Azospirillum brasilense: one gene and its partner. The protein of the gene in region 1 interacts with the protein of each later gene in a pairwise test. Links are inferred from orthologs where the notes say so. Each region holds a gene or a part of one and is shown on either strand. Other genes may lie near its edges.

Region 1 (17,148 bases):
GCTGGGGCTGGTCGGGGAGAGCGGCAGCGGCAAGAGCACGCTGGGCCGCCTCGCACTGCGGCTGGTCGAGCCGACCAGCGGGCGGCTGCTGGTCGACGGGCGCGACGTGACCGGCGTGTCGAAGGCCGAGATGCAGGCGATGCGGCGCGACATCCAGATGGTCTTCCAGGACCCCTACGGATCGCTCGACCCCCGCGTCACCATCGGCCAGAGCATCGCCGAGCCGCTGAAGGTCCATGGTCTGTGGGACGGCGACGGGCCACAGAAGGTGGCCGGGGTGATGAGCCTCGTCGGGCTCGACCCCTCGCACGCCGACCGCTACCCGCACCAGTTCTCCGGCGGCCAGCGCCAGCGCATCGGCATCGCCCGTGCCCTGACGCTCGACCCCAAGATCCTGGTGCTGGACGAGCCGGTGTCGGCGCTCGACGTGTCGATCCAGGCGCAGATCATCAACCTGCTCCAGCGCATCCAGCGGGAGCGCGGGCTGTCCTATCTGTTCATCGCCCACGATCTGGCGGTGGTCCGCCACGTCAGCCACCGCATCGCCGTGATGTATCTCGGCAAGGTCGTGGAGATGGCGGAGCGCGACAACCTCTACCGCCGGCCGCTGCACCCCTACACCGTCTCGCTGCTGGCGGCGGTGCCCATCGCCGACGTGCGGATGCGCAACCGCCGCCGCACCTCGGTGACGATGGGCGAGATCGGCTCGGCCACCAACGTGCCGCCGGGCTGCCGCTTCCACCCGCGCTGCTACCGGGCGCGGCTGGTCGCCGCGGCGGGCGGCGTGCCCACCGAACGCAGCGGGGACGCCCTGCTGCCGCGCGCCTGCCTGATCGACCAGCCCGCGTTGAAGGCCTGCGGCGGCGCCGATCAAGTCGCCTGCCACTTCCCCGAAACACCGGAAACCCGGTCCGAGGTCGCCACGGCGGTCCTTCAGGACATCGGCTATCCGCCCATCCGCCCCATCCCCCTGCAATCGGCGTAAGGATCACCCCATGTTCAGCGTCACCGACGAACTCAAGGACAACTATTCCGGCGTCTTCCAGAACCGGATCGGCTTCGGCCGGAAGGCCGCCATCATCTCCATCGACTTCATCGACTTCTACACCCAGCCCGGCGCCCCCTTCTTCGGGCAGGGTGTGGTGGACGCGACGATCGCCAGCGCGCCGCTCTACGCCGCCGCCCGCCGCGCCGGCCTTCCGGTCATCTACACCAAGGTCGTCTATGACGCGGCCGGGACCGAGGGCGGCATGTTCGTCAAGAAGATCCCGGCGCTGCGCGCCTTCACCGCCGACAACCCGCTGGCCGAGTTCGACGCCCGCGTGATGCCGGAGCCGCAGGACGTCGTGCTGGTCAAGCACCATTCCTCCGCCTTCTTCGGCACGCCGCTCAGCACCATGCTGCGCGTGATGGAGTGCGACACGGTCATCCTCACCGGCTGCTCCACCAGCGGCTGCGTGCGGGCGACGGCGGTGGACGCGGTGTCCCACGGCTTCCGCGTCATCGTCCCCGCCGAATGCGTGGGCGACCGCCACCAGTCCCCGCACGACTCCGCCCTGTTCGACATGAACGCCAAGTACGGCGACGTGCTGCCGGTGGCGGAGGTGATGGCCTACGTCGAGAAGCAGGCCGAGGCTGTGGCCGCCTGATCCCGTTCCTTCGTCCCTGACCCCATCCGAACTGTATGGAGCGGTGGCGCGCCCGCGGCCGACCGGCGGGCGCGCCCCTGAGCAATCTGCCGACATGATGCCCCTTTCCCATCCCCTCCAGTGGTGCCTGCTTGTGGGGGCGACCCTCCTGTTCACCGCCCTGTTCATGGTGGCCGGCCTTCCCGGTGCGACGCTGCTCGGCCCGATGGCGGCGGCGATCCTGCTGGGGGTGCGCGGCGCCTCCATCGAGCTGCCCAAGCGCTTCTCCTGGCTGGCCCAGGCGCTGACGGGGGGCGTCGTCGCCCGGTCCATGGACGTGACCATCCTGCACGACGTAGCGCTGCACTGGTTCCCCATGCTGATGGCGCTGTCCACGATGCTGGCCGGCGCGGTGCTGGTCGGCTGGCTGCTGGAGCGGTCGGGCCGCTTTCCCGGCGGCACCGCCCTGTGGGGGACCATGCCGGGCGCCGCCCCGGCGATGATCGCCATGGCCGGCGATTTCGGCGGCGATCCGCGCTTTGTCGCCGTCATGCAGTATCTGCGGGTGATCGTGGTCGTCGTCCTGGCCTCGCTGGTCTGCCATTTCCTGCTGGGCAGCGTTCCGGTGCCAATCGCCGTTCCCGGCGCCGTTCCCGCACCGTCGGCCTCCGTCGCCTCGACGCTGGCACTGGTGGCGGTCGCGCTGGCCGGCGGCTGGGCCGGGACCGTGACGCGGCTTCCGGCGGGGGCGCTGCTGGGGCCGATCCTGCTCGGCGGCACGCTCAACATGACCGGGCTGGTGGTGCTGGATTCGCCGTCTTGGCTGATCGCCGTCGCCTTCACGATCATCGGCTGGACGACCGGCCTGCGCTTCCGGCGGGAGCTGCTGCGCGATCTGGTGGCGTCGGTGCCGCTGATGCTGCTGTCCACCTTCGGTCTGGTGGCGATGTCGCTCGGCTCCGCCTGGCTGCTGGTCACGCTGACCGGCAAGGACCCGCTGACCGCCTATCTGGCGACCAGCCCCGGCGGGCTGGATTCGGTGACGGTGGTGGCGCTGGGCAGCGCCGCCGACGTGCCCTTCATCCTCACCCTGCAGACGCTGCGGCTGTTCGGGACGATCCTGATGAGCGTTCTGCTTGTGCGATTCCTGCGCCGCCGATAGAACGCAATCCCTTGCCCCGCCATTTTCCAACCGTCGGTGCCCGAAGCCCCGGCCGGAGGACACCGTGACCCCGTTCAGCGATGAGAAGGCGACCGGGACCGTCCGGTCCGAACAGGTTGGCTCCATCATGACCGCCCTGCGCAACCGGGTGCTGGAGGGCAAGCTGCTCCCCGGCACCAAGCTGAAGGAGGCGGAACTGGCCGCCCAGTTCGGCGTGTCGCGGACCCCGATCCGCGAGGCGCTGGTGGCGGCCGAGCGGGAAGGGCTGGTCACCTACGAGACCAACCGCGGCTACACGGTGCGCCAGTTCACCCGGCGCGACCTTCTGGAAAGCTACGAGATGCGCGCCCTGCTGGAGGGGCACGGCTGCCGCATCGTGGCGGAGCGCGGCCTGCCGCTCGACGTGGAGCGGGCGCTGCGCAACGGCCTCGACCGCGCCGAGGCGCTGATCGCCGGCGACAGCCCGCTGGAGGGGGAGGCGCTGGAGCAGTGGCGCCTGCTGAACCAGCGCTTCCACACCACCCTGATGGGGCTGGTGCCGAGCGGGCTGTTCAACCGCTCCTTTCAGACCGTCTACCGGGTTCCGAAGATCTACGACGTCCTCGAGATGGAGAAGGACGGCCCCACCCTGCGCCAGTACAACGAGGAGCACCGCCGCATCCTCGACGCCATCGCCCGCCGCCAGAGCGGGCGGGTGGAGTTCCTGATGCGGGAGCATCTCCAGGGGCCGTGCGATATGCTGCTCCGCCGGATGGAGGAAACGCCGGGCGGGTGAGGGGGGTGCTGGGGTGCTGACGGTGCCCCCTCCCTAACCCTCCCCCGCTATCGCAGGGGAGGGGACTTGCTTCTCCCTCCCCTGCGATAGCGGGGGAGGGCCGGGGTGGGGGAAAGAACCTCGCCATTTCATACACTTACCGTCCTGTCATATACGCACCCTATATTTCGCGCCCCCCACCGCCCCCCTCGAATCTATACGCGCATCGGGCGCAGCCTGATCGTGCCGGACACAGCCGTGCCGGCATCCGATCCACGCTGACGCGCGCCCGGCTCTCCGGACGCGCCCCGGAGGCAACCATGCTGGACATCATCGCGCTGGCGATCACCGCGGCCTTCTTCGCTGCGTCCATCGCCTATGTGCACGCCTGCGACCGCTTGTGAGGGGGACGGGCCATGATCGTCGATTACGCGCTCGGCGGCCTCGTCGTCGCCGGGCTGCTGGGCTACCTCGTGTACGCCCTGATCCGCCCCGAACGGTTCTGAGGAGACTCCCATGACCGTCAGCGGCTGGATTCACATTCTGCTCTTCGCCGCCCTCGTGGCCGCCGTGGCGCGCCCGCTCGGCGGCTACATGACGCGGCTGTTCAACGGGGAGCGCACGCTGCTCTCGCCGCTGCTCGGCCCCCTTGAGCGCGGGCTCTACCGGCTGGCCGGGGTGGACACCAAGGCGGAACAGCATTGGGTGACCTACGCCGTCGCCATGCTGCTGTTCAACGTCGCCGGCCTGCTGCTGCTCTACGCGCTGCAGCGCCTGCAGGGCGTCCTGCCCCTGAACCCCAACGGCATGGCGGCGGTCCCCGCCGATCTCGCCTTCAACACCGCCGCCAGCTTCGTCACCAACACGAACTGGCAGAATTACGGCGGCGAAAGCACGATGAGCCACCTCGTGCAGATGGCCGGGCTGACCGTGCAGAACTTCGTCTCCGCGGCGACCGGCATCGCGCTGGCCGTGGCTCTGGTCCGCGGCTTCACCCGCGCCGGGGCGCGGACGGTCGGAAATTTCTGGACCGACCTGACCCGCGGCACGCTCTACCTTCTGCTGCCGCTCAGCCTGTTCTACGCGCTGTTCCTGGTCTGGCAGGGCGTGCCGCAGACGCTGGCCGGGACGGTGGACGCCACCACGCTGGAGGGCGTCAAGCAGACCATCGCGCTCGGCCCCGTCGCCTCGCAGGAGGCGATCAAGATGCTGGGCACCAACGGCGGCGGCTTCTTCAACGCCAACTCCGCCCATCCCTTCGAGAATCCGAACGCCCTGACCAATCTGGTTCAGATGCTGTCGATCTTCGCCATCGGCGCCGGGCTGACCAACCTGTTCGGGCGCATGGCCGGGGACGAGCGGCAGGGCTGGGCCATACTGGCCGCCATGGGCCTGCTGTTCTTCATCGGTGTCGCCGTCGTTTACTGGGCGGAGGCCCAGGGCAACCCGGCCTTTGCCGCCCTCGGGCTGGACAACGCCGCCGGCAACATGGAGGGCAAGGAGACCCGCTTCGGCATCGCCATGAGCGCCCTGTTCGCCGCGGTGACCACGGCGGCCTCCTGCGGCGCGGTCAACGCCATGCACGACAGCTTCATGCCGCTGGGCGGCATGGTGCCGATGGTCAACATGATGCTGGGCGAGATCATCGTCGGCGGCGTCGGGGCCGGCCTCTACGGCATGCTGCTGTTCGCCATCGTCACCATGTTCGTCGCCGGTCTGATGGTCGGGCGCACGCCGGAGTATCTGGGCAAGAAGCTGGAGGCGAAGGAGGTCAAGATGACCATGCTCGCCGTGCTCTGCCTGCCGCTGATGATGCTGGGCGGCACCGCCTTCGCCGTGGTGCTGGACACCGGCCTCGCCTCCCTCGCCAACGCCGGGCCGCACGGCTTCTCGGAGGCGCTCTACGCCTACGTCTCGGCGGCGGCCAACAACGGCAGCGCCTTCGGCGGGCTGTCGGGCAACACGCTCTGGTACAACCTGACGCTGGCCGCCGGGATGCTGGTGGGCCGCTTCCTGGTCATCGTGCCGATGATCGCGGTCGCCGGCTCGCTCGCCGCCAAGACGCGCAGCGCGGCCTCGGCCGGCACCTTCCCGACCCACGGCGGCCTGTTCGTCGGGCTGCTGGCCGGGGTCATCCTGATCGTCGGCGGCCTGACCTTCTTCCCGGCGCTCGCCCTCGGCCCGGTGGCCGAGCATCTGGCGATGCGCGCCGGCCTCCTCTTCTGACCGGGGACCATCCATGGACACCCATTCGAAAACCGCCACCCGGACTCCGGCCTCCACGCTGCTGGACCCGGCCATCCTCCTGCCCGCCATCGCCGGCTCCGTCCGAAAGCTCGACCCGCGGCTGATGGCCCGCAACCCGGTGATGTTCTGCGTGGAGGTGGTGGCGGCGCTGACCACGCTGCTGTTCCTGCGCGACCTGCTGACCGGCGCCGGGCTGACGGGCGCCGGGGGGATCGGCTTCTCCCTGCAGATCGTGCTGTGGCTGTGGTTCACCCTGCTCTTCGCCAACTTCGCCGAGGCGGTGGCGGAAGGACGCGGCAAGGCCCAGGCGGCCAGCCTGCGCCGCACCCGCACGGAGACCACCGCCAAGCGGCTGGCGGGCGAGGGCTGGGAAAGCGTTCCGGCCACCCTCCTGAAGCCCGGCGACCTCGTTCTGGTGGAGGCCGGCGACCTCATCCCCTCCGACGGCGAGGTGGTGGAGGGCGTGGCCAGCGTCAACGAGGCCGCGATCACCGGCGAATCCGCCCCGGTCGTCCGCGAGTCCGGCGGCGACCGCTCGGCAGTGACCGGCGGCACGCAGGTGATCTCCGACTGGATCAAGGTGCGGATCACCGCCGCCCAGGGCAACACCTTCCTCGACCGCATGATCGGGCTGGTGGAGGGCGCGCAGCGGCAGAAGACGCCCAACGAGATCGCGCTGAACATCCTGCTGGCCGGCATGACGGTCATCTTCGTCATCGCCGTGGCGACCATCCCCAGCTTCGCCGCCTATGCTGGCGGCTCGGTCGGGGTGCTGGTGCTGGCGGCGCTGTTCGTCACGCTGATCCCCACCACCATCGGCGCGCTGCTGTCGGCCATCGGCATCGCCGGCATGGACCGTCTGGTCCGCTTCAACGTGCTGGCCATGTCGGGCCGGGCGGTCGAGGCGGCGGGCGACGTGGACACGCTGCTGCTCGACAAGACCGGCACGATCACGCTGGGCAACCGGCAGGCGGCGGAGTTCCTGCCGATCCCCGGCGTGGCCGACCGCGATCTCGCCGACGCCGCCCAACTCGCCTCGCTGGCCGACGAGACGCCGGAGGGCCGCTCCATCGTCGTCCTGGCGAAGGAGAATTACGGGATCCGCGCCCGCGACATGGCCGGTCTGCACGCCCGGTTCGTGCCCTTCACCGCCCAGACGCGGCTGAGCGGCATCGACAGCGACGGCGTGACGATCCGCAAGGGTGCGGTGGACGCGGTGCTGTCCCATGTGCGGAATTATGGGCAGAGCGTCGCCAACCAAGGCAACACGGTGACCGCGCTGCGCCCCGATCCCGCCCTGGAGGCGGCGGTGCGCGAGGTCCAAGCCATCGCGGAGCGCGTCGCCAAGTCCGGTGGCACGCCGCTGGCCGTCGCTCGCGACGGCAGGCTGCTCGGCGTCATCCATCTGAAGGACATCGTCAAGGGCGGCATCCGGGAGCGCTTCGCGGCCCTGCGCCAGATGGGCATCAAGACGGTGATGATCACCGGCGACAACGCGATGACCGCCGCCGCCATCGCGGCGGAGGCCGGGGTGGACGACTTCCTGGCCCAGGCGACGCCGGAGATGAAGCTTCAGCTGATCCGCGACGAACAGGCGCGGGGCAAGCTGGTCGCCATGTGCGGCGACGGCACCAACGACGCCCCGGCGCTGGCCCAGGCCGACGTCGGCGTGGCGATGAACACCGGCACCGTCGCGGCGCGCGAAGCCGGCAACATGGTCGACCTGGACAGCGACCCGACCAAGCTGATCGAGATCGTGGAGATCGGCAAGCAACTGCTGATGACCCGCGGCGCCCTGACCACCTTCTCCATCGCCAACGACGTGGCGAAGTATTTCGCCATCATCCCCGCCATGTTCCTGGCCTTCTACCCGCAGCTTGGCGCCCTGAACGTGATGGGGCTTGCCAGCCCGGAGAGCGCCATCCTGTCGGCGATCATCTTCAACGCGCTGATCATCGTGGCGCTGATCCCGCTGGCGCTGCGCGGCGTCGCCTACCGCGCGGTGGGGGCGGCCCGGCTGCTGCGCCGGAACCTGCTGATCTACGGGCTGGGCGGCCTGATCGTGCCCTTCGCGGGGATCAAGCTGATCGACCTGCTCGTCACCGCCATCGGCCTCGTGTGAGGAACCCGCCATGATCAAGGAACTGCGCCCCGCCCTCGTCATGATCGCCGCGCTGACCGTGGTGACCGGGCTGGTCTATCCGCTGGCCGTCACCGGCATCGCCCAAGCCGTCTTCCCGCATCAGGCCAACGGCAGCCTGATCGAGCGGGACGGAACGGTCGTCGGCTCCGCCCTGATCGGCCAGAGTGTCACCGGGGAGGGCTATTTCCACGGGCGACCCTCCGCCACGCTGGGGCCGGACCCGGCCGACCCGTCGAAGAGCGTGCCGGCGCCTTACAACGCCGCGGCCTCTGGCGGCTCCAACCTCGGCCCGACGTCCCAAGCACTGGCCGACCGGGTGCGGGAGGAGACGGAGCGGCTGAAGGCCGAGAATCCCAACGCCCCGGTGCCGGTCGAGCTGGTGACCACCTCGGCCAGCGGCCTCGACCCGCACCTCTCGCCCGCCGCCGCCGACTTCCAGGTCCCCCGAATCGCCCGCGCCCGCGGCATCACGGAGGCCCAGGTCCGCGCCCTGATCACCCTGAACACCGAGCCCTCGCCGCTGGGACCGCTGGGGGAGCCGGTGGTCAACGTGCTGCGGCTCAATCTCGCCCTCGACGCCGCCTCGGCGACGCATTAGCTGAAGGTCAAAAGGCGGTCCCGTCCGTTCTCCCGCGCGGGCGGGGGAGGGGCCGGGGCCGCCGATCCGTTCCGAAAGCCGCCCCCGATGCCGAACGACCGAACCGCCGCCGCCGCCCGGCCTTCGCCCGAAGCGCTCCTGCGCGAAGCGGCGCGGGAGGGGCGCGGGCGGCTGAAGCTGTTCCTGGGCGCGGCCCCCGGCGTCGGCAAGACCTACGAGATGCTGCTGACCGCCCAGGCGAAGCGGCGCGACGGGGTGGACGTGGTGGTCGGCGTGGTCGAGACCCATGGCCGGCGCGAGACCGAGGCGCTGCTTGCCGGGCTGGAGGTCATCCCGCGCCGCAAGATCGACTACAAGGGGCGCCGGCTCGACGAGATGGACCTCGACGCCATCCTCGTCCGGCGCCCGGCCATCGTGCTGGTGGACGAGCTGGCCCACACCAACGCCCCCGGCAGCCGCCACGCCAAGCGCTACCTCGACGTGGAAGAGATCCTCGCCGCCGGGATCGACGTCTACACGACGATGAACATCCAGCATGTGGAGAGCCTGAACGACGTCGTCGCCCGGATCACCCGTGTCCGCGTGCGCGAGACGGTGCCGGACTCGATCCTCGACCGCGCCGACGACATCGAGGTCATCGACATCACGCCCGACGACCTGATCCAGCGGCTGAAGGACGGCAAGGTCTATGTCCCGCGCACCGCCGAGCGGGCCATCCGCCACTACTTCTCCCCCGGCAACCTGACGGCGCTGCGCGAACTGGCGCTGCGCCGCACCGCCCAGCGGGTGGACGAGCAGCTTCTCACCCACATGCAGGCCCACGCCATCGCCGGTCCCTGGGCGGCGGGGGAGCGGCTGCTGGTCTGTGTGAACGAGGACCCGGCCTGCGCCGCCGTCGTCCGCTACGCCCGCCGTCAGGCGGAGCGGCTGCGCGCCCATTGGACCGCGCTGCACGTCGAGACTCCGCGCAGCCTGCGCCTGAGCGAGGCCGAGCGTGACCGCATCACCGACGCGCTGCGGCTGGTCGAGAAGCTGGGCGGCGAGGCGGTGACCATCCCCGGCGGCGACGTCGCCGGAACGGTGGTCGAGTATGCGCGGACCAACAACGTCGCCCACATCGTCATCGCCAAGTCCCACCGCGGCCCTTGGGCGGAGCTGCTGCGCAGTTCCATCGCCTTCCGGCTGATCCGGCAGGCCGGCGGCATCAGCGTGCACGTCATTGCCGACGACGCCGAGGAGCCGATCCCGCCCAAGACGGTGCGCACCGCGGCCCCTCGGCGTCCGGCGCTGTCCTGGTGGCCCTACGCCGCCGCCACCGGCTATGTCGCGCTGGCGCTGGGCGTCGGGCACCTGCTGCATCTGATCTTGGATGTCGGCAACATCGGGCTGGTGTTCCTGACGGCGGTGCTGGCCAGCGCGGTGACCGGTGGGCTGGGGCCGTCGCTCTACGCCTGCGTCGCCAGCATCCTGGCCTTCAACTATTTCTTCCTGAACCCGCTCTACACCTTCTCCATCGCCGATCCGGAGAACATCGTCGCGCTGTTCTTCTTCGCGGTGGTCGCGGTGATCGCCAGCAACCTGACCGCCCGCGTGCGCGCCCAGGCCGTCACCGCCCGGCTGCGCGCCAAGACGACCGAGGACCTCTACGGCTTCAGCCGCAAGCTGGCCGGCGTGGTCACCATGGACGACCTGCTGTGGGCGACCGCCCACCAGATCGCGGCGATGCTGAAGGTGCATGTGGTCCTGCTGCTGCCCGACGGCGACACCGTGTCCGTCCGCGCCGGCTACCCGCCGGAGGACGAACTGCGCGAGGCCGACCTCGCCGCCGCCGTCTGGGCCTGGGAGAACAACCGGCCCGCCGGGCGCGGCTCGGACACGCTGCCCGGCGCCAAGTGGCTGTTCCTTCCCCTGCGCACCGGGCGCGGTCCGGTCGGGGTGGTCGGCATCGACACCGACACTGCCCGCACCGGCAAGCCCGGCGCCCTGCTGACCCCCGACCAGCGCCGCCTGCTCGACGCGCTGACCGATCAGGCCGCACTCGCCATTGAGCGCGTCACCCTGGCGGAGGACGTGGACCGCGCCCGTCTGGCCGCCGAGACGGAGCGGCTGCGCTCGGCCCTGCTCACCTCGATCTCCCACGACCTGCGGACGCCGCTGGCCTCCATCCTGGGGTCGGCGACCAGCCTGACCGCCTACGGCGCCGGGATGGACGAGGCGTCGCGCCGCGACCTCGCCGCGACCATCCAGGAGGAGGCGGAGCGGCTGAACCGCTTCATCGCCAACCTGCTGGACATGACGCGGCTGGAATCGGGGGCGATCCGCCCGCGCACCGGCCCGGTCGATCTGGCGGAGACGGTGGGCAGCGCGCTGGGGCGGGCGGGCCGCATCCTGGCCGGGCACCGGGTGGACGTCGATCTGGCCGCCGACCTGCCGATGCTGGAGGCGGACGACGTGCTGTTCGAACAGGTTCTCTTCAATCTGCTGGACAACGCGGCCAAATACGCGCCAACAGGCTCGCTGATCCAGGTCGGGGCGTCGCGGGAGGGCGGTCGGGTGCGCATCGAGGTGCGGGACGAGGGCGACGGCATCCCGGCGGCGGATGTCGAGCGCATCTTCGACAAGTTCTACCGCGTCCAGGCCCAGGACCGGCAGCGCGCCGGGACCGGGCTGGGGCTGGCGATCTGCCGCGGCTTCGTCGAGGCGATGGGCGGCACCATTGCCGCCGGCAACCGCAAGGACCGCTCCGGTGCCGTCTTCACCCTGACCATGCCCGCCGCCGCCGCGCTGCCCGGCCTTGAGGAGCCCGGCATTGAGGAGATGACGCCATGAGGTCGGATACGCTGCCGCTGCGCGTCCTGGTGGTGGACGACGAGCCGCCGATCCGCCGCTTTCTGCGCACCACCCTGTCCGCCCAGGGCTACGACATCGCCGAGGCGGAGGACGGGGCGGGCGCGCTGGAGGCGGTGCGGCGGCGCCCGCCGGACCTGCTGGTGCTCGACCTCGGCCTGCCGGGGATCGGCGGGCTGGAGGTGATCCGCCGCCTGCGCGCCGACGGGGTGGCCGCCCCGATCATCGTGCTGTCCAGCCGTGCCGACGAGGCGGGCAAGGTGGAGGCGCTGGACCTCGGCGCCGACGACTATGTGACCAAGCCCTTCGGCATGGACGAGCTTCTCGCCCGCATCCGCGCCGCCCTGCGCCACCGCCTGCAGCAGCAGGGGGAGCGCCCGCTGTTCCGCAGCGGCGACCTGGCTGTCGATCTGGTCCGGCGGATCGTGACGGTCCGCGGCGCCGAGGTGAAACTGTCGCCCCGCGAATACGACCTGCTGCGCCTGCTGGTCGCCCATGCCGGCAAGGTGCTGACCCACCGCTTCATCCTGAAGGAGGTCTGGGGTGCGGACACCGACGTGCAGTATCTGCGCATCTACATCCGTCAGCTCCGCCAGAAGATCGAAGCGGAACCGGAGCGCCCCCTGCACATCCTGACCGAGACCGGTGTCGGCTACCGTCTGCGCGCGCCGGATTGATTCCGCCCCCACATCCGATGCAACCCACCGCTGCACGCTAAACCTGCTGCGCTGTGGTTGGATTCGTGCGACAGAACCCCCAGGGCCGCTGTTTCAGGCGCAAGCCCCAAGAAAAGAGATGACCGCACACCGCTATTGAGCCCAACCGAAGCCTTCGAAGAGATTTTGATATGGAAAGCGTCGATCTCTGGTCGCAGCTCACCGCCCTTGGGCAGGTGGTCGCCATCGACCTCGTTCTCGCCGGCGACAACGCCATCGTGGTCGGCATGGCCGCCGCCGCCGTTCCCATGGAGCAGCGCCGCAAGGTGATCGTCTGGGGCATCGGCGCGGCCATCATGCTGCGCATCTTCTTCGCGCTGATCACCACGCAGCTTCTCGCCATCATCGGGCTGACGCTGGCCGGCGGCGTGCTGCTGCTGTGGGTCTGCTGGAAGATGTTCCGTGAACTGCACTCCGGAGGGGCGGACGAGGTGACGCCCGACGAGGCGCTGGCCGGGACCGGCTCCGGGGACGCCGCGGTCGGCGCGGCGGTGGCGACGACCACCTTCGGCGCGGCGGTCTGGCAGATCGTGGTGGCGGACGTGTCGATGTCGCTGGACAACGTGCTGGCGGTGGCCGGTGCGGCCAAGGATCACCCGACGGTCCTGGTCATCGGCCTTCTGCTCTCCGTCGTCCTGATGGGTGCTGCGGCCAACATGATCGCGCATGTGCTGCACAAGCATCGCTGGATCGGCTGGATCGGCCTCGCCATCATCACCTATGTGGCGCTCGACATGATCTGGCGCGGCGGCAACGAGGTTCTGGCCCAGGCCCATCTGCTCTGATGTCCCATCCGCTCTGACAATCGAAAACCCCCGCCCTCCGGCGGGGGTTCTTTTCTTCAGGCGCCAGCACTCTCCAGCAGCGCCCGCAAATCCTCCTGGCGCTGGACCGTCCGTATCCCCAGCGTGCCGTCGCGGCCCCGGATCGACACTTCCCGGCGCTCCAGATGCTCCAGCCGCCGGAGCCCCGCCAGTTCGGCGGCCGCGTCGGAGAAGATCACGGTGGCGCCCAGCGTCTTGGTCATCTCCTCCAGCCTTGCGGCGACGTTGCCGGTGTCGCCGATGAACTGCAGCGATCCGTCCTCCGAGCAGGCCACCGCCCCGACCACGGCGAGGCCGGAATGCACCCCGGCCCCGAAGGCCAGCGGTTGGTCCAGCTCCTCTGCGAGGTCGCGGCTCAGCACCTCGATGTCGCGCCACAGGTCGGCGGTGGCGCGCAGCGCGCTGGCCGCCGCCGCGGTGGGGTCCTCCTCGTTGGCGAACATGCCCATCACCCCGTCGCCGGCGATGGCGATGACGTAGCCGCCGTGCCGCCGGATCGCGTCGGTGACCACCTGGACGTAGCGGGTGACGATGAACAGGGCGTCGAAGGGCAGCCGTTCCGCCGCCAGCGAGGTCGATCCCCGCAAATCCACGAACAGCGCGGTGATCGCCAGCTCCCGCCCGCTGTCCATGGGGGCGGTGACGGCGAAGGTGCGGCCGTTGTCCCGCGCCGACAGCAGCGGCGTCACCGACAGCGGCGCCACCGGGCGGAGCTGGCAGGCGAGACGGACGGCGCGCGGCGCCTTCATCCGCTCCAGCACCGCCCGCTCGGTGGCGTTGGGCGGCGGCAGGGCGTCCACCCCCTCGGTTACCCGGATGCGGCAGGTGGAGCAGCGGCCCCGCCCGCCGCACAGCGCGGTGTGCGGGACGCCGTTGGCCCGGCTGGCCTCCAGAACGGAGGTGCCGCGCGGGACGGTCACTGTGCGTCCGCCGGGATAGGCGATGCGCACCGGGCTGGTCGCCCGCGCCCGCCAGTTGCGGTACTGCCGCATCCCCAGCGTGCCGACCAGCAGCAGGACGTAGGTGTTGAACACGCCGCCGCTGATCGCCGCCAGCGCGGCACGGTTCTCCGCCTCCGGCGTGCCGGCGGCGGGCGGGCGGAACTGCTCCAGATAGGTGGGGTCGGCGGCGGCCCGGCGCTCGGCGTCCCAGCCGGCGTTGACGATCCCGGCCAGCGCCAGCAGGGGCAGCAGCATGGCGAAGGCGCCGAGCAGCGCGGCGCGGCGCCGGTACCATGGCTTCGTCATCAGCCAGCCGCGCACCCCGATGCAGCCGTGTATCCACACAATCACCAGCAGCAGGAGCTGGCGCCACAGCAGGGTTTCCGGCGCGGTGATCCAGTAGAGGACGATCGCCCGCGGGTAGGTCAGCGGGTCGTTGTAGAGGTCGTCCGACAGCATCCCGGCCATGCCGTGGGAAATCAGCAGCAGTGGGATGCACAGGCCGAGCCCCAGCTGCCACGCCTCCCCGGCGGGCATGCGCAGGTGGCGCCGCCGGTACAGCGCCCACAGCCCCAGCCCGGCGTGGGTGACGAAGGAGCCGGCGAGCAGCGCCTGCCCCGGCAGCGTGTCCCAGGCCCACAGCAGGGTGCGCCGCGCCACCTCCATTCCCGGAAGCAGCAGCAGCCCGGCGGCGTGGGCCAGGAAATGGGTGATGACGAAGGTGAACAGCGTCAGGCCGGTGAACAGGCGCAGCGGGCGTTCGATCCGGCGTTTCATGAACGGATCCCGGTCATGAACGGTTCCGGGCGGCGATGGGACGTTCGTTCATGTTGGTCGGCGGTCTCGGGCTGTGGGTCTCGGCTTCTGCGTGGCGTCCTTCGGTATCCTATGAGATCATCCCGCGCCATGCCACAGCCCGACACCCATTCCCGTTCATGAGGCGCCGGACCGAAACGCTGGCTGGGGCGGCGCTGTTCCGCTCCCTGTCCCCCAACGAGTTGCGGGCGCTGGAGGACCGTTGCGTCTGGCGCCGGGTGGAGGCCGGGCAATGGATCATCGATTTCGAGGATGAGGGGACCGACGTCTTCGTCGTGGCCGCCGGTCTGGTCCGGGTGACAATCCGCGCGATCTCCGGGCGGACGGTGATCCTGCGCGACATTCCCGCCGGGGAGTTCTTCGGGGAGCTGGCGGCCATCGACGGGAAGGCCCGCTCCGCGGGGATCGTCGCCGTGACCAACGCCACGGTCGCCTGCATGCCCGCCGCGCTGTTCCGCGATTGCATCCACCGCCACCCCGACGTCTGCGACCAGGTGATGGTCCTGCTGGCTGGGGAGATCCGGAAGCTCGCCACGCGGGTGAACGAGTTCAACACGCTGGACGTGCGCCACCGCATCTACGCCGAGCTGCTGCGGCTGGCCCGGCCGGACGGGCGGGGGGAGCACAGCGCCACCATCTCCCCGCCGCCGCCCCACGCCGACCTCGCCGCCCGTGTCAGCACCCGGCGCGAGGCGGTCTCGCGGGAGCTGAGCGCGCTGAAGCGCGACGGGCTGCTGGAGAAGCGGCGGGGGGCGCTGGTCCTGTTGGACACCCGCCGCCTGCGGGAGCGGGTCCGGCAGGCGGCGGAGGAGGATTGACGGCGCGCCTTACGCCTTCACCGCCTCGGACTCGATGATGATCTGGATGTCGTCGCCGATGTTCGGCACGCCGTACTTCATGCCGAAGTCGGAGCGCTTGATCGTGCCGCGGGCGGAGAAGCCGACCGTCTCCTGCTTGCTGGCCGGGCTGACGCCGTCCTTGTTGAAGGTCACGTCGAGGACCACCGGCTTGGTGACGCCAAGCAGGGTGAGGTCGCCGTGCAGCTTGCCGGTCTTGTCACCGGTCTTCTCGATCTTCGTGCTCTTGAAGGTCAGCTTCGGGAACTCCTTCACGTTGAAGAAGTCCGGCGACTTCAGGTGTTCGTCGCGCTTGGCGTGGTTGGTGTCGATGCTGGTGGTGTCGATGGTCACCGACAGGCTGCTCTTGTCCGCGGCGTCCTTGTCGAAGGACAGCTCGCCGGCCACCGTGTTGAAGCTGCCCACCGCCTTAGAGAAGCCAAGATGGTCGACGATGAAGACCACCGCGGTGTGGGCCGGGTCGAGCTTGTAGGCGACCGGGGCGGCCTGGACGGTCATCGGCAGGGCGACGAGGGCGGACAGGGCGGCGGCGGAGAGAAGACGCTTCATGATTCGGAAGTCCTTTGTCGGATGGAACGGGATGAATGGGGTGGGTCAGTAGCCGGACACGTCGGAACCGGCGGAGAGAAGGAAGGCGACGCCCACGGCGGCGACGGCCGGCACCAGGGCGATGGCGGTCAGCGCCACGGTGCCCATGGCCCGCCCCGCGGCGGTGCGCGGCAGGGGCAGGCGGTCGCGCAGCCGGTCGGCGAAGAAGGCCGGCAGGACGAGCAGCAGGGCTTCGGCGTGGGCGGAGGAGAAGAAGGTCAGGGTGGCGGCCAGCAGGACCAGGATGCCCAGCGCCGCCTGACCGGCGTTGCCCCAGGCGTGGCGCTCCACCGGCCAGTTCCACAGCAGCAGGCCGCCGGTGGCCGCGGCCAGCGCGAAGGCGAGCTGGGCGACGGAGGCCGAGGCGCCGACCAGCGCCACCCCGCCCACCGCTACCGCGGCGGCCAGCAGGGCGACGCCGGGCGTCGCCGCTCCCTCGCCCTCGCCGGCGGTCCGCGTCAGGGCGATCCAGCCGCCGGCCAGCAGAAGGACCGCGGCGGTGATGGTGTCCAGGCTGCCCGGCAGCACCGGCAGGGCGATCCACAGCAGCGCCGCCGTCACCCAGGCGCCGAGCAGCCAAGTGCCGCGGCGGCGGTCGAGCCCGGCGAGGTCGGCGCCGACGCCGATGACCAGACCGGCCACCGCGCTCCAGAACAGGCGGCCCATGCTGGAGGGCGGGGGCAGGGCGGGCAGGCCGACGATCAGCGCGTAGGCCGCCAGGAAGGCGGCGGCAACACCCGCCGCCGCCAACCGGGGACCCCGCGTGCGCCCGCCGGCGAGACGGACCACACCGACGGCGGCGACGCCGACCACCAGCGGAAACAGGGCGGTCTGCACCACAAGATCATCGAGCAGAGCCATCGTCGGAACACTCCAAGCCGCAGGAAACAGGACGCGGGGCGGAGCCTGCCGGGATGGAACGGTCAGGCCAGCGCTTCGCGGCGCAGCTGGAGAGTGCCGCCACGGCCCGCCGACGCCTGTGCGAAAACGCACATCGCGAACAGGGGCCGACAACAGGGGCCGACAA
Region 2 (11,695 bases), on another replicon or contig:
GCTGTCGGGCGGCGAGCGGCGGCGCGTCGAGATCGCCCGCGCGCTGGCCTCCCAGCCGCATTTCATCCTGCTCGACGAGCCGCTGGCCGGCATCGACCCGATCGCGGTGAACGACATCCGCGAACTGGTCAGCCACCTGCGCGACCGCGGCATCGGCGTGCTCATCACCGACCACAACGTGCGTGAAACCCTCGACCTCGTCGATCGGGCATACATCTTGCACGATGGTGTGGTACTAATGGAGGGAGAGCCGGCCGAGATCGTGGCGCACGAGGACGTGCGCCGGGTCTACCTCGGGGACCGGTTCAGCCTCTAGTGCGGTTTCCCTGCCCATGGCGCTCAGCCAACGCCTCGATCTTCGTCAGACCCAGTCCCTGGTGATGACTCCGCAGCTGCAGCAGGCCATCAAGCTGCTGCAGCTGTCGAACATCGAACTGTCGGACTTCGTGGACCGCGAGATCGAGCAGAATCCCCTGCTGGAGCGCGACGGCGGCCCCGGTGAGGGCGGCGGCGAGTCCGGGGGCGACGGTGCCGGTGACGGTGGGGGCGAGCGGGGGGCAGTGGACCTCGCCGCGCCGGAGGAGCGCCAGCCGCCGATGACCGACGGGCGCACCCGCGACACGGTGGAGATGACGTCGTCGGAGACGATGGGGTCGGCCTCCGACGCGCCTCTCGACACCGATTTCGAGAATGTCTATTCCGACGACCGTTTTTCCGACGGGACGGACGGTTCCAGCGACGTCTACGGCTCCTGGCAGGAACGTGGCGGCCGCGGCGGTTTCGAGGACGACGAGTCCAACCTGGAAGCCACGCTGACCGGCCAGAAGAGCCTGCGCGACCATCTGACCGAGCAGCTGAAGATCGACCTGCCGGACCTTGGCGACCAGCTCATCGGTCTGGCGCTGATCGACATGCTGGATGAGGCCGGCTGGATCACCGGGCTGGAGGTCGAGAGCCTCGCGGGGCAGCTCGGCTGCGCGCCGGAGCGGGTGGAGCGGGTGCTCGCCGCCTGCCAGCGCTTCGACCCGCCGGGCATCTTCGCGCGCTCGCTCAAAGAGTGCCTGGCGATTCAGCTGCGCGAGAAGAACCGCTTCGACCCGGCGATGGAGGCCCTGCTCGACCATCTGGAGCTGCTGGCGGCGCGCAACCTGCCGGCGCTGATGAAGGTCTGCGGCGTGGACGCCGAGGACGTCGCCGACATGGTGGCGGAGATCCGCAAGCTGAACCCCAAGCCGGCGCTCAGCTTCGACCACACGCCCGCCCAGCTCGTCACCCCCGACATCCTGATGCGCGCCAACCCCGGCGGCGGCTGGCTGATCGACCTGAACCCGGACACTTTGCCGCGGGTGCTGGTCAACCACCGCTATTTCGCGCGCATCTCCGGCACCGCCCGCAACAAGGCGGACAAGGAATACATCACCGAGCGCTTCCAGTCGGCCAACTGGCTGGTCAAGTCGCTGCACCAGCGCGCCACCACGATTTTGAAGGTGGCCAGCGAGATCATCCGGCAGCAGGACGCCTTTTTCATCCACGGCGTCTCGCATTTGAAGCCGCTGATCCTGCGCGACATCGCCGAAGCAATCGGCATGCACGAGAGCACGGTCAGTCGCGTCACAACCAACAAGTTCATGGCGACGCCGCGCGGCGTGTTTGAGTTGAAGTATTTCTTCACCTCCGCCATCCAGGGGGCCGACGGGCAGGCGGCCCACTCGGCGGAGGCCGTGCGCTACCGCATCAAGGCGATGATCGACGCCGAGAAGCCCGAGGACGTGCTGTCGGACGATAAAATCGTCGAAATCCTTCGTGGTGAAGGGATCGACATTGCGCGCCGGACGGTCGCGAAGTATCGTGAAGCGATGCGCATTCCGTCATCGGTGCAGCGACGCCGTGCCAAGATGTCACGCATGTAACCGGGCCGGGAGGGGGCCGTCCTTGATTGACAGCCCATACCGCCGTCACTATGGTCCCCGTCCGCACGTGGCGGCCTTCCGTCGTCCTATGTCTATCGCGGACCAGATTGGAAACATCCCAAAATGCAACTGACCGTCAAAGGCAAGCAGCTTGACGTTGGCGACGCTCTGCGCACCCACGTCGCGGACAGCCTGAACACCATCGTCGGCAAGTATTTCAACAAGCCGATCGAGGCCAACGTCGTCCTGACGCGCGAAGCGCATCTGTTCAAGGCCGACATTCAGGTCCATGTCGGTCGTGGGATCGTCCTTCAGAGCGCGTCCGACGCCACCGAGCCGTACCCCGCCTTCGACACCGCGTGCGAGAAGCTGGCCAAGCGCCTGCGCCGCTACAAGCGCCGTCTGCGCGACCACCACAGCGTCGAAGCCCCCGCGCAGGAAGCCTTCCCGGCCCGCTACCAGATCCTGGAAGCGGAGAAGGACGAGGCCCATGTGGAGAGCGAAGAGGCCGCTGCCGAGGAGGCGCAGCCCATCGTGATCGCCGAGATGGAAACCAACATCGCGACCCTGGCGGTCAGCGAGGCGGTGATGCGCATGGAGCTCGCCGACGCTCCGGCCCTGATGTTCCGCAACGGCGCCCATGGCCGCCTGAACCTGGTCTATCGCCGCGCCGATGGCAACATCGGTTGGGTCGACCCGGCGGAGAAGGCCGGCGCCTGAGTCCGGTCTCTGTTCCAACCACACCCAAAGCGTCATGCTCGATCTCATCACGCCGCACGCCATTCTCCCGAACCTGAAGGCCGGCAGCAAAAAGCAGGCCCTGCAGGACTTGGCGCGCAAGGCGTCCGAGCTGACCGGCCAGCACGAACGGGCGATCTTCGACGTCCTTCTGGAGCGCGAGCGGTTGGGCACCACCGGCGTAGGGCATGGCATCGCCATCCCGCACGGCAAGCTGCCCAACCTCGACCGTGTCCACGGCGTCTTCGCCCGGCTGGAGCGGCCCATCGACTTCGATGCGATCGATGAGCAACCGGTCGATCTGATTTTCCTGCTGTTGGCTCCGGATCATGCCGGCGCCGACCATCTGAAGGCGCTGGCCCGTGTGTCGCGCCTGCTGCGCGACCAGTCCATGTGCGAGAAGCTGCGCGGTTCGGACTCGGCGGACGCGATCTATGCGTTGCTGACCCAGCACGAAGCCAGCCACGCGGCGTAAGGCGCGTTTCCTGTGAACATGAAAAAAACGGGAGAGCCGCCGGCCCTCCCGTTTTTTCGTTGTGCGGCTCCCGATGCCACCGCTTCTGCAGCCAACATCAGCGCCAGCATCGGCAACGCGTACGTATGTACGTCCGTACGCGTCGCCGATGCTCTGTACGTTCAGGCCCGCTCCGCCCAGCCCATGTAGTTCACGTCGAGATCGCGCGGGTTCAGCCGAAACTCGTCGGACAGCGGGTTGTAGGTGATGCCGGTCAGGTCGCGGATCGCCATCCCTTCGGCGCGCACGGCGGCGGCCAGTTCGCCAGGGCGCAGGAATTGGCGCCAGTTGTGGGTGCCGCGGGGCAGCCAGCGCAGGATGTACTCCGCCCCGACGATGGCCAGCGCGAAGGACTTCGGCGTGCGGTTCAGCGTCGCCAGGAACAGCGCCCCCCCCGGCGCCGTCAGCTCCGCGCAGGACTTCACGAACAGCGGCACATCGGCGACATGCTCGATCACCTCCATCGCCAGCACGGCGTCGAAGCGCTCGCCGCTGGCGGCCAGGGCCTCGGCGGTGGTGGCGCGGTAGTCGACGGGGGTGCCGGTCTCCGCGGCGTGGGCGGCGGCGGTGCGGACGTTGCGCTCGGCCGCGTCCACGCCGACCACAGTGGCGCCCATGCGGGCCATAGGCTCCGACAGCAGGCCGCCGCCGCAGCCGATGTCTACGATGCGCAGGCCCTTCAGCGGCTCCGCCGCCAGCGGGTCGCGGCCGAAGCGGCGGCACAGCGTGTCGCGGATGTAGGCCAGCCGCAGCGGGTTCAGCCGGTGCAGGGGCCGGAACTTGCCGGCGGGGTCCCACCATTCCGCGGCGATGGCCGAAAAGCGGGCGATGTCCTGGGGGTCGACAGTGCCTGCGGTGCCTGCGGTTCCGGCGGTCGCGGTCATGAAAGAAATCCCGTATGCTTGGATTGCGAGAACAATTGCGGGGCGAACTTGCCTCGCTGTGAGCGACAGAGTATGGATACGCCGCCCCGCGCCGGCAACGGTAGAGCGGGGGCGCGGACTGCCGGCTTATGTGCCGGCCCAGACATGGTGTGAGGTATGGCGCGGATCGTCCTCAAGTTCGGCGGCACGTCGGTCGGCGACATCGACCGCATCAAGAACGTGGCCCGAAAGGTCGAGCAGGAAGTCAAGGCGGGGCATCAGGTCGCCGTCGTCGTGTCGGCGATGTCCGGCGTGACCAACCAGCTCGTGAAATACTGCAACGACATCGACAAGCTGCACGACGCGCGCGAGTACGACGCCATCGTCGCTTCGGGCGAGCAGGTGACCTCCGGTCTCCTCGCCATCGCGCTGCAGTCGCTCGGCATCCAGGCGCGGTCCTGGCTCGGCTGGCAGATTCCGATCTACAGCGACGAGACGCACGGCAAGGCGCGCATCGTGTCCATCGACACGGCGGAGCTGGACAAGCGGATGAACACCGGCGAGGTCGCTGTGGTCGCCGGCTTCCAGGGCGTGACCGAAACCGGCCGCATCACCACGCTGGGCCGCGGCGGCTCCGACACCTCGGCGGTCGCCCTGGCGGCGGCGCTGAAGGCCGACCGCTGCGACATCTACACCGATGTGGACGGCGTCTACACCACCGACCCGCGCATCGTCACCAAGGCGCGCAAGCTCTCCAAGATCACCTACGAGGAGATGCTGGAGCTGGCGTCGCAGGGGGCGAAGGTCCTGCAGACCCGCTCGGTCGAGATGGCGATGAACCACCGCGTGCGCGTGCAGGTTCTGTCGAGCTTCGAGGAGGCCGCCGGCAGCGCGCTTCCCGGTACCCTTGTTGTTGACGAGGACGAGATCGTGGAAAAGGAAGTTGTGAGCGGCATCGCCTACAGCCGCGACGAGGCGAAGATCACCCTCATCGGCGTCGCCGACCGTCCGGGCGTGGCGGCCAGCATCTTCGGTCCGCTGACCGACGCCGCCGTCAATGTCGACATGATCGTCCAGAACGTGTCGGAAGACGGCAAGTCCACCGACATGACCTTCACCGTCGGCAAGGCCGATATCGCCCGCGCCGTCAAGGTGCTGGAGGACGCGAAGGCCGAGCTGAACTACAAGCGCATCGTCTCCGACGCCAACGTGGTGAAGGTGTCGGTGATCGGCGTCGGCATGCGCAGCCACGCCGGCGTCGCGCAGCGCATGTTCAAGGCGCTGGCCGACAAGGGCATCAACATCCAGGTCATCTCCACCTCCGAGATCAAGATTTCCGTCCTGATCGCCGAGGAGTATGCGGAGCTGGCGCTGCGCGCGCTGCACACCGCCTACGGGCTGGACGCGGCCTGAGTCGCGGTGAAGGGGGAGGGGCGGCGATGACCGACGCCAGGTCCGACGCGGTCGCAGGCGCCCGACTCGACCGGCTGTGGGAGCGTGGCTGCGCCTTCCTCGGCACGCGCACCGCCATCATGGGCGGTGCGATGAGCTGGGTGTCGGAGCGCCACCTCGTCTCCGCCATCTCCAACGCCGGGGGCTTCGGCGTGCTGGCCTGCGGCTCGATGCCGCCGGACCTGCTGGCGGCGGAGATCGCCGCCACGCGGACGCTGACCGCGAAGCCCTTCGGCGTCAACCTCATCAACATGCACCCGGAACTCGATCGTCTGATCGACGTCTGCCGGGAGCTGGCGGTGAGCCACGTGGTGATCGCCGGGGGCTTCCCCAGCGGCGCCACCATCAAGCGCATCAAGGACGGCGGCGCCCGCGCCATGACCTTCGCCCCGACGCTGGTCAGCGGCAGGCGGATGGTCAAGCTCGGCATCGACGCCCTGGTGATCGAGGGCACGGAGGCCGGCGGCCATATAGGCCCCGTCTCCACCACCGTCCTGGCGCAGGAGATCCTGCCCGACCTGCGCGAGGTCCCGGTCTTCGTGGCCGGCGGCATCGGGCGCGGCGAGGCCATCCTGTCCTACCTGGAGCAGGGGGCGGCGGGCGTGCAGATCGGCACCCGCTTCGTCTGCGCCACCGAATCCATCGCGCACCAGCGCTTCAAGCAGGTCTTCATCAAGGCCTCGGCGCGCGACGCCCAGGCGTCCGTGCAGATCGACCCGCGCTTTCCGGTGATCCCGGTGCGGGCGCTGACCAACGCCGGGTCGAAGCGCTTCATGGAGCTTCAGCGCGAAGTCATCGCCCGCGTGGACCGCGGCGAGAAGACGCGCGACGAAGGCATTCTGGAGATCGAGCATTTCTGGGCCGGCGCGCTGCGCCGCGCGGTGATCGACGGCGACGTGGAGAGCGGCTCGCTGATGGCCGGCCAGAGCGTCGGGCTAGTCACGCGCGAGCAGCCGGTGGCCGAGATCATCGGCGACCTGATTGTCCAAGCCGAAGCGGCGCTGGCCGCCCGCTCCCCGCACATTGACGCCGATGAGCAGCCGGACATCGGCCGGTCGGCCACCGGTCAATCGGCCATCCTGGGGGCGGCATGAGATGAATGGCGTCGTGGGCGACATCCCCTCCGCCTCGCCGGGCTTCGACGGCGCCGCCTCGCGCCGCCTGCTGGCGCGGCTGCGCGACGTCATGGCGGGCTCCGGCTCCGGCCAGGAGCGGCTGGACAAGATCGTCACCCTGATCGGCATGGAGATGGGGGCGGACGTCTGCTCCTGCTACGTCATGCGGGCGGGCGAGGTGCTGGAGCTGTTCTCCACGCTCGGCCTGAACCAGGACGCCGTGCACAACACCCGCCTGCGCGTGGGCGAGGGCATCGTCGGCGACATCGCCGGCCACGCGCGGCCCATCGCGCTGGACAACGCGCCGTCGCACCCCAGCTTCGCCTACCGCCCGGAAACGGGGGAGGACCCGTTCCTGTCGCTGGCCGGCGTGCCGATCCTGCGCGGCGGCAAGGTCCGCGGCGTCCTGGTCATCCAGCACAAGGACCGCCGCCGCTACACCGAGGTCGAGGTCGAGACGCTCCAGACCATCGCCATGGTGGTGGCCGAGCTGGTCGCCCAGGGCGAGCTGGTCAACCCGCAGGAGGTCGCCTCCACCGGTGATCCGGCGCTGCTGCCGGCCCGCCTGTCGGGCACGTCGCTGGCCAGTGGTCTGGCGATGGGGCTGGCGGTGATCCACCGCCCGCAGCTGACCATCCGCCAGATGGTGTCCGAGGACGCGGAGAGCGAGCTGGCGCGGCTGAACGCCGCCATCGCCACCATGCACAGCGCCATCGACGACCTGCTGAACGCGGCGGCGCTGGCCGGCTTGAGCGAGCCCAAGGACATTCTGGAAACCTACCGCATGTTCGCGGAGGACCGCGGGTGGCTGTCGCGCATCCGCGAGGCGATCCGCATGGGCCTGACGGCGGAAGGCGCCGTGCAGCAGGTGCAGAACGACACCCGCGCCCGCATGAGCCACCTGACCGACCCGTACATCCGCGAACGGCTCCTCGACCTGGAGGACCTGACCAACCGGCTGCTCCAGCACCTCGCCGGGCGCAAGTCGGAGGCGGACGGCGGCACGCTGCCGGAGGACATCGTCCTGGTCGCGCGGTCCATGGGGCCGGCGGAGCTTCTCGACTACGACCAGCGCCGCCTGCGCGGGGTGATCCTGGAGGAGGGGTCGCCGTCCAGCCACGTCTGCATCGTGGCCCGCGCGCTGAACATCCCGGTGGTGCAGGCGCCCGACGCGCTGAACCGGATCGAGCCGCTGGATCCGGTGATCGTCGACGGCGACCATGGGCAGGCCTTCGTCCGCCCGGCGGAGGACATCCAGATGGCCTTCGCCGAGGCCGTCGCCCTGCGCGCCCGCAAGGAGCAGATGTACGAGGCGATCCGCGCGCTGCCCTCGGTCACCCGGGACGGCGTGCCGATCTCCATCCAGCTCAACTGTGGCCTGCTGATCGACCTGCCGCACCTGAAGGCCAGCGGGGCGGAGGGGATCGGCCTCTACCGCACCGAAATCCCCTTCATGGTGCGCTCCACCTACCCGGACGTCCACGCGCAGACCGACCTCTATGCGCGCATCCTCGACCAGACCGACGACAAGCCGGTGGTCTTCCGCACGCTCGACGTCGGCGGCGACAAGATGCTGCCCTACATCGCGGCCAGCGAGGGCGAGGAGAATCCGGCGCTCGGCTGGCGGGCCATCCGCATCGGACTGGACCACCCGTCGCTGCTGCGTCAGCAGCTGCGCGCCCTGCTGCGGGCGTCCGCCGGGCGTCCGCTGTCGGTGATGTTCCCGATGATCGCCGAGGTGGCGGAGTTCGACGCCGCCCGCCGCCTGCTCGACCTGGAGATCGCCCGTCTGGAGGGTCAGGGCGGCGAACCGCCCAGCCGTGTGCGCGTCGGCACGATGATCGAGGTGCCGGCGCTGCTCTGGCAACTGCCGGCCCTGCTGCCGCGGGTGGATTTCCTGTCGGTCGGCTCCAACGACCTGACCCAGTACATCTTCGCCAGCGACCGCGGCAACCCGCGCACCTCCGGCCGCTACGACCCGCTGTCGCCGGCCATGATGAGCCTGCTGCGGCGGCTGGTCGAGGCCTGCGGCGACGCCGGTGTCCCGGTCAGCATCTGCGGCGAGATGGCCGGCCGGCCGCTGGATGCCATGGCGCTGATCGGCATCGGCTTCCGCACCCTGTCGATGTCGCCGCCCTCGGTCGGGCCGGTGAAGACGATGTTGCGCTCGCTCGACGTGGCGGCGCTGCGCCAGTACATGAACGGGCTCTATCTGCGCGGTGACCACAGCCTGCGCGACAAGCTGCGCAGCTTCGCCAAGGACCACGGCGTCATCATCTGAGGCCCCGCCCAAGCTTGCGCCCAAGGTCGCTTCCTCCACCCTGGAGCCATATCCGGCGCTGTGCTGTGCCGTGACGGCGTTTTGTTACAGCGGTTTGGACGAAGGGCGTATACAAGAGGGCAGGATCAAGGTCTTTCCCGGTTGCGCCGACCCCGCGGCTGGCGTACCCATGCCGGGACTGCGACCATAAGTCATCCGAGGCGACGGTACGGTTGAGATGATGGCCAAGCGCAAGGTTTTCGGCTCCTACGACTCCGCGCAGGACGGCGCGGCGCAGACCGGCCCCAGCGTGTCCGATACCCTGCGCGAAACGCGCGAGAGCCTCGGCTACGACCTGCGCGAGGTCGCGACGATGCTGCGCATCCGCTACCCCTACCTGCAGGCCATCGAGGCGGGCCGGTTCGAGGATCTGCCGGGCACCACCTACGCCGCCGGCTTCCTGCGCTCCTACGCGGAATGCCTGGGGCTCGACCCGGACACCATCCTCACCCGCTACAAGGACGAGGCGGCGGGCCGCACGCGCAGCCAGCAGCTCTATTTCCCGACCCCGGTGCCGGAAGGCCGCATCCCCGGCGGCACCGTCCTGCTCGGCACGATGGTGCTGGCGGGCATCGTCTACGGCGGCTGGTACTATCTGTCGGCGACCGACCGCTCGATGGTCGATCTGGTCCCGACCCTGCCTGACCGGCTGGTCTCGCTGCTCGACACGCTGCCCTTCAACGCCAGCCAGAATGGCGGCGGCCAAACCGCGTCGGTGCCGGCTCCCGCCGAAACGCCCGCCGCCCCGGCGTCCGTCCCGACCGTGATGGCGGAGGCTCCGCCCGCCCCGGCGGTTCCGGCGGTGTCCGCCCCGCCGGCGGCTGGTGGAGCGTCCACGGCGGTGCCTGCTCCGGCGGCTTCCGCTCCGGTGGTTCCGGCTCCCGCCGCTCCGGCCCCGACCGCCCCGGCTCCAGCCTCTTCGGCTCCGGCGAAGCCCGCCCCGGCCCCTGCGGCGGTGGTCGCCCAGCCGGCGCCGGCCGCTCCCGCCAAGCCGAGCGCTCCCACGGCGGCCCCGGCTCCCGCTCCGGCCGCCCCTTCGACCGCTGGGCCCTCGGCCATGGTGAACGTCCCGCCGCCCCCGGCCGAGGACGACGAGTCCGAGGGCGCCACGCAGGAGCCGACCCCGCTCACCCCCGCCGCCCCGGCCATCGCCAGCCTGCCGCCCGCGGCCCCCGCGGCGCCTCCGGCGGACGGGGCGCTGCCGTCGAAGGTCTACGGCACGCAGAACGCGGCCTCGCGCATCCAGCTCCGCGCCACGCAGGACAGCTGGATCCAGGTGCGCGACAACAGTGGCGAGATCATCTTCACCCGCGTGCTGAAGCCGGGCGACGTCTACCGCGTGCCCGACCGCTCGGGCATCCGTGTCCGCACCGGCAACGCCGGCGGGCTGGTCGTGGTCACCGACGGGGTGGACGGCGCGCCGATGGGCGCGGTCGGGCAGGTGCTGCGCGACGTGTCGCTTGACCAGCACGCCCCGACCCTGCGCGGCGCCGCCCCCGCCCATTAGGGACGGGCTACCCATGGCTTTTTCTCTTGAATCCGGCGCGGCGGACCGCACTTCAGGCGTAACGCCGGCTGCGCTATAAGACCGCGCCGGACCCGATCCATGCCCCGAGGCCACAGCCCATGAGCAGCGTGCGCGCCTACCGCCAGATCCTTCGCCGCAAGTCCCGCCAGATCCGGGTGGGCAACGTGCTCGTCGGCGGCGATGCGCCGATCTCGGTGCAGACGATGACCAACACGCCGACCGCCGACATTGCGGCGACGGTCGCGCAGATCCAGGCGGCGGAACGGGTGGGCGCCGACATCGTGCGAGTCTCCTGCCCCGACCAGGAATCGGCGCTGGCGCTGAAGCAGATCGTGCCGCAGGTCTCGGTGCCGATCGTCGCGGACATCCATTTCCACTACAAGCGCGCCATCGAGGCGGCGCAGAGCGGGGCGGCCTGCCTGCGCATCAACCCCGGCAACATCGGCTCGGCCGAGCGGGTGCGCGAGGTGGTGAAGGCGGCCAAGGACTACGGCTGCTCCATGCGCATCGGCGTCAACGCCGGCTCGCTGGAGCAGGACCTGCTGGAGAAGTACGGCGAACCCTGTCCGGAGGCGCTGGTCGAGAGCGCCCTGAACCACGCCAAGATCCTGGAGGACCATGATTTCACCGAGTTCAAGATCTCGGTGAAGGCGTCCGACGTGTTCCTGGCCGTCGCCGCCTACCAGGGCTTGGCAGAGGCCTGCGACTATCCCCTGCACATCGGCATCACCGAGGCCGGCGGCCTGCGCGCCGGGACGGTCAAGTCGTCCATCGGGCTGGGCATGCTGCTGTGGTCGGGCATCGGCGACACCATCCGCGTCTCCCTGTCGGCCGAGCCGGCGGAGGAGGTCCAGGTCGGCTACGAGATGCTGAAGTCGCTGGGCCTGCGGCGGCGCGGCGTCACGGTCATCTCCTGCCCGAGCTGCGCGCGGCAGAACTTCAACGTCATCAAGACGGTGGAGACGCTGGAGGCGCGGCTGGCCCACATCACCACGCCGCTGACCCTGTCGGTCATCGGCTGCGTGGTCAATGGCCCCGGCGAGGCGCGCGAGACCGACATCGGCCTGACCGGCGGCGGCAACAACACCCATCAGGTCTATCTGTCCGGCGTCACCGATCACCGGCTGAAGGACCAGAACATCGTCGACCACCTCGTCGGGCTGGTCGAGAAGAAGGCCGCCGAGATCGAGGCGGCCAAGGCGGCGGAACCGGCCGCCGAGTGACGGAACCGGCGCGGGCGGACAATTGAACTGAG

What was found.
Region 2: the proteins of H1Q64_RS26810 (region 1) and ptsN interact in binary tests that used the Escherichia coli proteins (3 or more experiments, as listed by UniProt). The link is inferred for Azospirillum brasilense from one-to-one orthologs.

The regions. Positions count from the first base shown.
Region 1 is NZ_CP059452.1:21,308-38,455, forward strand. What follows is about bases 8,254-11,561. They hold H1Q64_RS26810 (sensor histidine kinase), read left to right. Parts: upstream 8,254-8,619; coding sequence 8,620-11,361; downstream 11,362-11,561. Other genes in these bases: H1Q64_RS26805 (K(+)-transporting ATPase subunit C), read left to right, coding at 8,254-8,532; H1Q64_RS26815 (response regulator), read left to right, coding at 11,358-11,561. In the rest of the region: H1Q64_RS26770 (ABC transporter ATP-binding protein), read left to right, coding at 1-985; H1Q64_RS26775 (isochorismatase family protein), read left to right, coding at 996-1,649; H1Q64_RS26780 (AbrB family transcriptional regulator), read left to right, coding at 1,744-2,790; H1Q64_RS26785 (GntR family transcriptional regulator), read left to right, coding at 2,855-3,565; H1Q64_RS26790 (K(+)-transporting ATPase subunit F), read left to right, coding at 3,961-4,050; potassium-transporting ATPase subunit KdpA, read left to right, coding at 4,061-5,770; potassium-transporting ATPase subunit KdpB, read left to right, coding at 5,784-7,913; more of H1Q64_RS26805, read left to right, coding at 7,924-8,253; more of H1Q64_RS26815, read left to right, coding at 11,562-12,056; H1Q64_RS26820 (TerC family protein), read left to right, coding at 12,227-12,880; H1Q64_RS26825 (adenylate/guanylate cyclase domain-containing protein), read right to left, coding at 12,937-14,637; H1Q64_RS26830 (Crp/Fnr family transcriptional regulator), read left to right, coding at 14,796-15,494; H1Q64_RS26835 (YceI family protein), read right to left, coding at 15,504-16,082; H1Q64_RS26840 (hypothetical protein), read right to left, coding at 16,128-16,982. UniProt on the Escherichia coli protein: Member of the two-component regulatory system KdpD/KdpE involved in the regulation of the kdp operon. KdpD may function as a membrane-associated protein kinase that phosphorylates KdpE in response to environmental signals.
Region 2 is NZ_CP059450.1:1,560,001-1,571,695, reverse strand. What follows is about bases 1,570-4,393. They hold ptsN (PTS IIA-like nitrogen regulatory protein PtsN), read left to right. Parts: upstream 1,570-2,664; coding sequence 2,665-3,123; downstream 3,124-4,393. Other genes in these bases: H1Q64_RS20555 (aspartate kinase), read left to right, coding at 4,203-4,393; ubiG (bifunctional 2-polyprenyl-6-hydroxyphenol methylase/3-demethylubiquinol 3-O-methyltransferase UbiG), read right to left, coding at 3,285-4,046; hpf (ribosome hibernation-promoting factor, HPF/YfiA family), read left to right, coding at 2,034-2,630; rpoN (RNA polymerase factor sigma-54), read left to right, coding at 1,570-1,910. Outside these bases: lptB (LPS export ABC transporter ATP-binding protein), read left to right, coding at 1-316; more of rpoN, read left to right, coding at 333-1,569; more of H1Q64_RS20555, read left to right, coding at 4,394-5,438; H1Q64_RS20550 (NAD(P)H-dependent flavin oxidoreductase), read left to right, coding at 5,465-6,571; ptsP (phosphoenolpyruvate--protein phosphotransferase), read left to right, coding at 6,573-8,873; H1Q64_RS20540 (helix-turn-helix domain-containing protein), read left to right, coding at 9,091-10,419; ispG (flavodoxin-dependent (E)-4-hydroxy-3-methylbut-2-enyl-diphosphate synthase), read left to right, coding at 10,539-11,663. UniProt on the Escherichia coli protein: Seems to have a role in regulating nitrogen assimilation.